Regions from separate parts of the Cytobacillus sp. SAFR-174 genome, predicted to be linked through region 3. Evidence: riboswitches for the same ligand, from Rfam matches in the RefSeq annotation. Region 3 holds a riboswitch; each other region holds the start of a gene.

Region 1 (3,275 bases), on a different contig from region 3:
TCATAGCTTGAAGCAGGGTCCAGATTTGCTGTCGGTTCGTCCAAAATCAGGATATCCGGTTTTAATGATAAAACACATGCCAGTGCAAGCTTTTGCTTTTGGCCCCCGGAAAGAGTGTGGATTAAGGAATGTTTATATGGCAAAAGATGAACAAGCTCCAATGCTTCATCAATCTTACTCTCTATTTCTTCAGGAGGTGTTTTCAAATTCTCAAGCCCAAATGCCAGCTCATCCTCGACTGTGGTCATGCAAAATTGGCTTTCAGGGTCCTGAAACACAATGCCAATGTGCTGATTAATTTCGCCAGGGCCGAACTCTTCCATCATCTTTCCTTTGAATGAAATAGTCCCGTCCAATTTGCCATCAACGGCCTCGGGATACAACTTATTTAAGCAGAAAGCAAGTGTGCTTTTTCCCGAGCCGCTTGGGCCCAATAATAGAACTGCTTCCCCTGGATAAAGGCTGAATTGCACATTTTTTATAATTGGTTTTTTCACATCTTCATACCTGAAGGAAAGCTGTTCAGTTATTAATATATGCCGGTTATCCTGTAATTCCATTTTCCGGTTTTCCCCTTTTCAGCTCTTTTCCAATTGGAAAGCTGTTCAATGCCCCGGTTTTCGCAAGGCTCTCGCTCAGCCATTTGCCCAGCAATCCAGCTAGTAAAGCACCGCTGATCAGCCTCACAAAAAACATAGCCGTTACATAACCGGGTGAGAGGGCCGTATAGCCGGAAATGAAATAGCCCCAAATAAAACTAGTAACAGAAGAACCCATGCCTGCAGCAATTAAAACCCATGTCCGGTAATTATTCCATTTCGTGGCCGCAAAAACAGCTTCCGCTCCAATCCCCTGAATCATCCCTGACAGAATCAGACGGGGACCAACTGCGTTGCCGATCATGACTTCAATGGCTGCAGCGATGGTTTCCGATAAAAAGGCTGCACCGGGTTTTCTGATTATGTACGCTGCGATGATCGAAACAATAAACCAAATGCCAAAAATAAGATCATAGCCAATTAAGCCGAACATTCCATATAGCACGTTGCCAAAGTGCATGAACACCAGGTAAACAACTGCAAACACAACTGCGAGTACAGACAGGACAATGACCTCACGAAGCTTCCACTTGTCGAGCATATTACTCAGCCCCCTTTTTGGAAGGACTATTGGCTGACATATTCACCGTCATAACAATATGCGTAGAAGCGCTTTTCTTGCAATTTTCAAAAGCATCCTCAAGTGTTTTAAACACAGCGTGTGCATCTCCATCTAGTCTTGAAGCATAATGCACCCCTTTAGTAAAAGTTCCCCGATTCGCTGCGAGCTCGACCTGGTCCATAATAACGTTCATGTAATCAGGAATACCCATCGGATAAAGGGCGAACTGGACAGCGACTTCCTGGCTGATCCCTGCTGCTGATTCTTCATTCGCCCGTTCCTCATTTTCAGCAAGATAAGCATCGCCTGCAGTATCACCGGGACATCCATTTGAAAAAGTGCCGTTAAACACTACATGGTCTCCATGCTTAACTGCTTCAAGATAAATAGCTTTGACCACATCGAAAACATGAATAGACCTGCCTCGCACACAGGTGCTCACATCATCTGTTTCCATCCATACCTTACTCTTGTCCACTTCTTTTAGAGCTGATAAAATAACATCTGCAAACCTGTCAGTCATTGGGTAAATTGAAAACCTGCACCCTGTAATTTCACTAGTTCCACATAAAAAATTTCCCTGCATTTTGCCATCCTCCTAGTAATAATGAAAATAAAAAACTGCATTCCCATAAGGAAATGCAGTTGAATGTATCAATACACTAGAATGATAGCCGTTCACCTGCACTTCCCCACGCTGGTATTATCCAGATCGGGTGATAAGAGTCAGAACGGATTGTTCTTCTCAGCCAAAAAGCTCCCCTAGTGCAAAACTTGGATATGCAGTTTTTTTATGACTCCATCTTAATACGGAGCAAACAAAATGTAAATGAATAATTTATCATTTTTATATCTCATGATCGGAAAATCATTAAGATCTTAAGCTATGAAAATATATTTCCACATTGTCCATGTTATGTTCTAATCAAGTCCTTCCCTTCATAAAAGTGTAATAGGACAATTTTACACCGAGAATAGGGGGCAAATTGGATGATATACAGAATGCTTGCTTTAAACATAGACGGAACACTACTCCAATCAAATGGAAGACTTCATAAATCAACAAAAGAAGCGATAGAATATGTGCAGCAAAAGGGGATCTATGTAACACTTGTTACGTCCAGAAGCTTTCCATCCGCGAAAAAAGTGGCTAAAGCATTGAAAATCAATTCTTTGCTGGTCACCCACAGGGGGGCATATATTGCAGCTTCCCAGGAAAAGCCGATCTTTGTAAAAAGGATTCAAGAAGATGAAACGTTTGAAATCGTGCGCCTGCTTGAAGGCTTTACCTGTCAAATCAGGCTGGTGCACGAAAAATATTCCCTTGCCAACAAAACGAAGCTCAATACCAATATGCTTGCTAAAACTGTTTTTACAACCGGTGATCCCATTTTTTATTCCCAGCAGTTTGTGGATTCATTAAGTGACACCATTTTAGATGAGCCTGTTACACCGCCGAAAATTGAAGTGTACTTTGAAGATAAAGAAGACCTTGAGGATGCTAAGACAGCCATTTGGGGCATGTTTGAAAATGTGGAAGTCATTAAACTGAATGATCTGAGGATGGACATTGTTCCTGCCGGAGTTTCAAAGCTGAATGGTTTGCTCTATTTATGTGAGCACCTTGGGATTTCCAGAAATCAAATGGTCGTTATAGGAGATTCTGGAGATGATCTGGAAATGATTGAAGCCGCCGGTCTGGGTGTGGCAATGGGCAATGCCCCGGCAGAAGTAAAAAAAGCAGCAGACTGGCTGACACGATCCAATGACCAGAGCGGCGTAAGCTACATGGTTAAAGAACATTTCCGCAAACAGCATCCAATCGATTTCCTGAAGAAAATGAATCTGTTAAAATAAAATGAATGAAAGAGAGTCCAGTCAGGCAGATGGGCTCTCTTTTTGATTCAGGCATTGGATAAAGAGAAAGAGAAAAAGAGAGGGAAATAAACAAAGCGATCCAATGGGATTCACTTCCCTGATATTGACCTTGTTTCCCCATTTCTGTACACTAAAAGGAGTTTGTCAACATGAATAATAAAGACTCTGCAGCTGCCGTCAGTGAGATGAAACACCGGCAGATTTATTATATTTTCTAAAAAAAGGTGATAGATTTG
Region 2 (3,275 bases), on a different contig from region 3:
TAGTTGGTTCTATTTGGGTGTTAACCTCTGGACATGCTTCACATTAAGTTATGAAAGCACAAGTGCCTTGATCACGGCGCTGATGCTAGGCATTACAAAAAAACCGGTCTCCCCATTGGAGGCCGGTTTTATTTGTATTGTCTGATTCCCTTGCTTCCCTTTGTCATTTCTTCCATTACGTTGATAAAAAATCCGAATCCGAACAATAGCATGGAAGAAACCATAATGCTTAAGCCGATGGATAATACATATTCGCCTGTGATTCCGCTTACAAAAAAGCCTGATATAAAAACAATGAAACCTACTATAATACCTGCTGCTGTACTATTCCTGAAAAAATGCAGTACACGCTGCTGTTGAAGTGTCATTTCCCCATCTCCTTTTATTTAATATTCTAACTATGTTCACAAATTTGTCAAACTTTTTGTCACAAATTTGTCAAAATTATTTTCGTAAAAAAAAAGCTCTGCAAGCTGCAAAGCGATTTTCTACTGATATAGCTTTTTAATGTTCTCCAAATCTTTCTTCAGACTGCATATTTCCTGCCGGGTCAGCATGAGCGGCATTTGATCGTAGAGTGTAATAATTTGTCCTCCCTCATCTTCTTCATGAAGGGATAGATAGTTATACAGAGTTTCACATTGGTTTTTGTTGAGGACTGACTGGGTACTGAAGCTTTTTACTTTCTGGATTTCAAAGGCACTGGCTTCCGCATGAAAAACACCTGTGATAATGTTTCCCTGCAATGTATTGGCCAAAGTCTTCACTCCCCTTTTTTAAGTAATATACCCATTTTTCAGAAGTAATTGCCTAATATATTGGATTTGTTTAGAAAGATTATTATCCGGTAAAGGCATTTAAATCAAAAATAGGGAAGGGAAAAACTGTATAGAAAGGAAATATATGATATATCGAATTAAATAAAGGGGAGAATTCTATGAGTAAATCATTTATTGAACAAGTACATTATATTAGAATTCCTGTAAAAGATTTAGAACTGTCTGCCCAATGGTATAGAGATGTATTAGGGCTCCAGTTACTAAACAATACTGGAAAACTTGCAATTTTAAAAGTAAATGAAGGACCTTTCTTACTGATCTTAGTTCCTACCGAAGATGAAACTTTTGCTCATTTTACAATTGATAATGAACAAGAATTTAGCATTGGGTTTACAAGTCCAGAATTATCTAAATTTCATCAGCACTTAATTGATAATCAAGTTAAGGTCGAGGATATAAAAGAAGATAATGGTCATGCCTTTTTCCATTTTTATGACCCAAATGGCAATAAACTTCAAGTACACTGGTGAGATTATAATAAATAGTTCATTTTGAACGGTATTGGAACGGGAACGCCCTAACCAGACGTTCCCATAATCCTTCCTGAAAACAACTTTTTATCAATCAAAGCCGATATATAAAAAACCTCTCTGAAATATTTCAGAGAGGCGGATATTATTAGGAAGCAGTCTTTTGAGTTTGAAGTCTTTCATCCGATTTCTTTATGATTAATCTCGGTGCCGATGAAATAATTAATACGGCCAGGACTGAGCAGAGAATTGCCGCTCCGAGCATGGTTGCTCCGTTTGCCAGGAAGGAAAAGAGAATCGGTGACATCCCTTCCGGCGCATAGCTTCCGAAGAAGATCACACCTGCAATGAAATGCCAGAAATATCTAGCCAGGCTTCCAGCGAATACGGCTAAGACAACCCAGGCCAATGCCTTCTTCTTGTTACCTGCCTGCAGCTGATTTTGGATGACCCGATAAAACAAACCGGCAATACCGATACAGGCAAATGCCACAAAATACTCAATAAATGCCTGAAGCGGAGTGGCAATCCAGGCATCCCCCATGGCAATCTGCAAGATTCCCCATAAGAGGCCTGCAATGAAGCTGACCTTAAAGCCCCGCCTGAAAGCCAGAATGAAAATCGGAATCATCGCGGCAGATATGGAAATGGATGGCGACAGCTTGATGGATGGCAGAAAATCAAGAATGATAGCAAAGGCAGCAAAAAATGAGGCCTCTATCATCGCCGTCAGGCTTAATTTTTTCATAAAAAAATCCCCCTTCAATCGTATGACGATACCCCAAGGGAGAACAAGCAGGCAGAAAACTACCTGCCTATCATTCCACATTCCTGCGCTAGCATTAACTAACAGGTTCAAAGGGTCAGAACAGCGGACTGTTCACTCTCAGCGATATGCTCCCCTTGTGGCACGTTATTAAATTATCCGCTTTTAGTATATATGAAATTCATGATGGTGAAAAGGATTTATTTTCCCTCGCTTATGATAACCTGATTATCCCACTTTCCGGTGCGGTAATACATATAGGCGATGAAACTGCTTATTGCAAAGCTGACACCCATACCTGCAGCTATGCCTTTATCACCCATAAACTTTGAAAATAGAAATGTTAAAGGATAGCGCAGGATCCAGAATGAAACGATATTCAGTATCAGCACTTGAAACATCGCACCAGAAGCTCTAACCACACCATTTAATACAAAATTAATGCCGAGAAGCGGATAAAAAAAGGCAATGATCTTTAAATATTCAGTGCCGTAGTGAACTGATTCTTTATCCTGGATAAACAGGCGCACCCCGTGTTCTGCAAATAAGACCGTCCCAAAGGCGATGAGAAACATGATTCCAAGATTGTAAATGACTCCGTACAACGCAATCTGATGCACCCGTTCCCATTGATGTCCCCCTATATTTTGACCCGCCATACTGTTGACTGCAGTTCCCAATGCCATCGCAGGAAGCATAATGATGCTGTCAATGCGCTGTGCGGCACCAAATCCCGCTACCACGTCACTGCCAAAAGAGGTGACGACAGACATAATGGCCATAACACCAGCTGATATGACAGTCATTTGGAGCCCTGAAGGGATGCCAAGCTTGAATATCAATGCTGCCTCCTCTTTATGCGGCCAAGAAGGAATAGTAAATGGTGCCAGCTTTTTGCGGAGTATGAATACCATTCCGATTATAAATGCAAAGCCCTGTGATACGACTGTTGCATAAGCGGCTCCTTCAATACCAAGCTGGAATACAGAAATAAAAAGAGGATCCAGGATTGCATTTAATACAACTGCTATCAGGACAAAGTATAAAGGATTTTTGCTGTCTCCGAGCGCCCTGAGTATAGTTCCTATAAAATTGTAGCCAAATAAAAACAGAATTCCAATAAAGTTAATCTGCAAATAGGATGCTGCACCTTCGGCCATTCCCGCAGGTGTGCCCATTAAGGCCAAAATCCTTTCAGCA
Region 3 (3,275 bases):
AATCGTCTGCAAAGCCGGTTCTAAACCAGTAGGCTATTTTCTTTTATCATCATCATCATCTTTAGTGAGATCACGGGTAGATTTCTTAAATTCTTTTAAGGTCTCCCCGAATGCTCTCCCTATTTCAGGAAGTTTTTTAGGACCAAAAATAATAAGAGCAAGAACCAGGATGAGAATTAAGCCTGGAATACCGATGTTTGATAACATGCTGAACACTCCTTATATATCATATCGCTTGAAACAGCAGTAATCATGTTCATTGTCCATTATAGGGGATTGACTCAAAAAATCATAGTATGAGGGCTATTTTTATGAATCTTCATTCTCCCGCTGTTTAAAAGCACGATCAAGTTCTTTGAGAACCTCACCAATTTTGCGCTCATGGATCACCTCATCAGCATAAAAGTCAAAATCAGTGGGTTCCATATTAATAATCACCAGTTTTGCTCCGTTTTGTTTTGCTATCAGCGGAAACTGATTGGCTGGTGTCACAGTCAGGGATGATCCCAGAACAATAAATAATTCTGCCTTTTCTGATTCTGCCGCTGCAAAATCTAAAGCCTGCTCAGGCAGCATTTCCCCAAACAGAACTACTGAAGGACGAAGCAGCCCCCCGCAATTACATTGAACGTGTCCATGCAAATATCCCTCGCTCGGGAACTCTTTTTTGCATTTCTGGCAATGGAGTGTCTGCAGATTCCCATGAAGCTCTGATACATTTTCACTTCCCGCCAGCCGATGAAATCCATCCACATTCTGGGTGATAATACTCTTTAAAATGCCTCTCTTTTCCCAATCAGCAAGAATATAGTGGCCTTTATGGGGGCTGCACTCCTTAAGCCCGATTACCCGGTGCCGATAAAATTCTATAAACTCCTTCACATTTTCATTCAATGCTTCAGTACTGGCAATTTTCCCAGGGTCTTTCCCGTTCCATAAGCCATTATTGGCTGACCTGAAATCAGGCAGCCCGCTTTCCGTTGACATTCCTGCTCCAGATAGTATTACTGTATAATTTGATTCCTTCAGCCATTTCTCAAGCACAAATACCAGCTCCCACTAAAATATTGTCACAGCTTTGAAGGCTGTTTCCATTTTTTTCTCCTGTTTAAATGTTTATGTCATGTCCGGTATGCGGTAAATAATAGATTATAATTGTTTATACGAATTATCAATATAGGAGTGATGGCTATGCCTGAAATAGAAACGAAAGACTATAAGGACGGCTATAAAAAATTTTCTTCCAGAGCAAAACGCTATGCGGATGATCCTGAAAAAACAAAAGGCCTGCTAAAAAAGGCTACACTTAAAGCTGAGAAAAACAAATCTTCGTTAAGTGATATATGGGAAAAGTTTCAGCTGCTGATCGATTTAGTTAAGGCATGGTCAAAAGGCGATTACCGGCATATCTCCAAAAAATCAATTATCTTTATTATTGCATCCATCCTATACTTTGTCTCTCCTATCGACCTGGTTCCAGACTTTTTAATTGGAATGGGTATCCTCGATGATGCAGCAGTACTTGGTTTTGCCGTCAGTCAGATTACAGGTGAACTTGAGAAATTCAAAACATGGAAAGAGAGCCGGACTATTGAAATGAAATAATTTTCAAATGGTGCCCATTTTGATAATGTCTGCTATAATAAATCATGGAAAGTATTCATGCCTGTTAAAATTAAATAGCAAGAAATGTAGGGGAACCGGTGTGCCGGTTGAGACTTCATCCTTAAGATGCTGACCCTTTGAACCTGATCTGGCTAATACCGGCGTAGGGAACATATTCTTAAACAAAAATAAATTGTTTTTTATATGCGTCCCGGTATTATGCCGGGGCGTTTTTTATTTTCTGGGCAGACTAATATCAACTTTCCTTACTACATAAAGCTTTTTTGGGAGGTTTCTGTATGAAAAAGTGTATAGCAGTTATTTCTGCGATGCTGCTGTTATCCGGCTGTGCCGGCAGCGGCCAGGATGCTAAGACTGGAAATGAAGATCCAGGCAGCAAACAAGAATTGAAAGAAGTTACTGTCGTACTGGATTGGACGCCAAATACCAATCATACCGGCTTATATGCCGCAAAAGAAAAAGGCTATTTTAAAGAAGAAGGGCTCGATGTCGAGATTATCATGCCAGGTGAAGCAGGTGCAGATCAATTGACGGCATCAGGCAAGGCTGATTTCGGTGTCAGCTATCAGGAAAGCATCACGGAAGCCCGTGTACAGGGTGTGCCGCTGGTATCAATAGCGGCTGTCATTCAGCACAACACTTCCGGTTTTGCATCCCCTGCTGAAAAAAACATTAAATCACCGAAAGACTTTGAAGGAAAAACGTATGGCGGGTGGGGAGCTCCTGTAGAAAAATCAGTAATTGACTCCCTAATGAAGAAGGAAAATGCCGATGCTGATAAGGTATCAATTGTGAACATGGGAGATGCAGACTTTTTTACAGCGGTTAAAAGAGATATAGACTTCGCATGGATTTATTACGGATGGACAGGTGTAGAAGCTGAGCTTCGGGGGGAAAAGATTAACATGGTCTACCTCACAGACTACTCAGAAAAACTGGATTACTACACGCCTGTTCTGGCAACGAGTGAAAAAATGATTGCAGATGATCCGGATACTGTCAAAGCATTTGTAAAAGCTGCAGCCAAAGGATATGAATTTGCAATCGGCCAGCCTGAGGAAGCAGCTGATATTTTGTTAAAGAATGCTCCTGACCTGGACAGCGAACTGGTCAAAAAGAGCCAGGAGTGGCTATCCCCGCGCTATCAGGACGATGCTGCCAGATGGGGAGAACAAAAGCTTGAGGTCTGGGAAAACTATGCAGACTGGATGCATGAAAATGGTCTTTTAGATAAAGAATTAGATGCCGGCAAAGCATTTACAAATGATTTCCTGCCGGAATAAGGAGAGTTTATGAAATGGCAAACGCACTTGTAAGCATTCAAATCATTCCAAAAACTAAAGATGGGGAAAGTGTTATCCCGTACGTTGATGAAGCAATCAGTGTCATTCAGCAATCCGGTGTTAAGTTCGAAGTGCATCCACTCGAAACAACGATGGAAGGCGATTTAGAACATTTATTGAAAATCATTGCTGATATGAACAGAAAAATGATTGAAAAAGGAAGCAGCAATGTAATCTCACAGGTTAAGATTCTCTATCAGCCCGATGGAATTGAAATGAGTGATTTAACGGAGAAGTACCGTCCATGATCAATGTATTCAGAAAAGGGTGGAGGCCGGCTGCGGTTCTCCTCCTTTTATTCATTCT

Evidence for each region. A riboswitch is a leader RNA that binds a small molecule or an ion and turns the genes downstream of it on or off. The one in region 3 is predicted to bind thiamine pyrophosphate.
Region 1: another riboswitch for thiamine pyrophosphate. It lies ahead of ACTHRG_RS15390 (YkoF family thiamine/hydroxymethylpyrimidine-binding protein); the one in region 3 lies ahead of ACTHRG_RS00120 (ABC transporter substrate-binding protein).
Region 2: another riboswitch for thiamine pyrophosphate. It lies ahead of thiT (energy-coupled thiamine transporter ThiT); the one in region 3 lies ahead of ACTHRG_RS00120 (ABC transporter substrate-binding protein).

The regions. Positions count from the first base shown of each region.
Region 1 is NZ_JBQCMZ010000015.1:4,382-7,656, reverse strand. Features, by position in the region: gene ACTHRG_RS15400 (ABC transporter ATP-binding protein) at 1-560, opposite strand, end outside; gene ACTHRG_RS15395 (ECF transporter S component) at 544-1,140, opposite strand; gene ACTHRG_RS15390 (YkoF family thiamine/hydroxymethylpyrimidine-binding protein) at 1,142-1,747, opposite strand; TPP riboswitch at 1,834-1,935, opposite strand; gene ACTHRG_RS15385 (Cof-type HAD-IIB family hydrolase) at 2,152-3,018, shown strand; gene ACTHRG_RS15380 (coproporphyrinogen III oxidase) at 3,273-3,275, shown strand, end outside.
Region 2 is NZ_JBQCMZ010000002.1:255,745-259,019, reverse strand. Features, by position in the region: gene qoxD (cytochrome aa3 quinol oxidase subunit IV) at 1-47, shown strand, start outside; gene ACTHRG_RS03580 (hypothetical protein) at 129-368, opposite strand; gene ACTHRG_RS03575 (hypothetical protein) at 489-767, opposite strand; gene ACTHRG_RS03570 (VOC family protein) at 938-1,309, shown strand; gene thiT (energy-coupled thiamine transporter ThiT) at 1,458-2,057, opposite strand; TPP riboswitch at 2,121-2,223, opposite strand; gene ACTHRG_RS03560 (MATE family efflux transporter) at 2,276-3,275, opposite strand, start outside.
Region 3 is NZ_JBQCMZ010000001.1:20,720-23,994, reverse strand. Features, by position in the region: gene tatA (twin-arginine translocase TatA/TatE family subunit) at 34-207, opposite strand; gene ACTHRG_RS00130 (NAD-dependent deacylase) at 310-1,044, opposite strand; gene ACTHRG_RS00125 (YkvA family protein) at 1,192-1,605, shown strand; TPP riboswitch at 1,684-1,792, shown strand; gene ACTHRG_RS00120 (ABC transporter substrate-binding protein) at 1,905-2,909, shown strand; gene ACTHRG_RS00115 (thiamine-binding protein) at 2,924-3,217, shown strand; gene ACTHRG_RS00110 (ABC transporter permease) at 3,214-3,275, shown strand, end outside.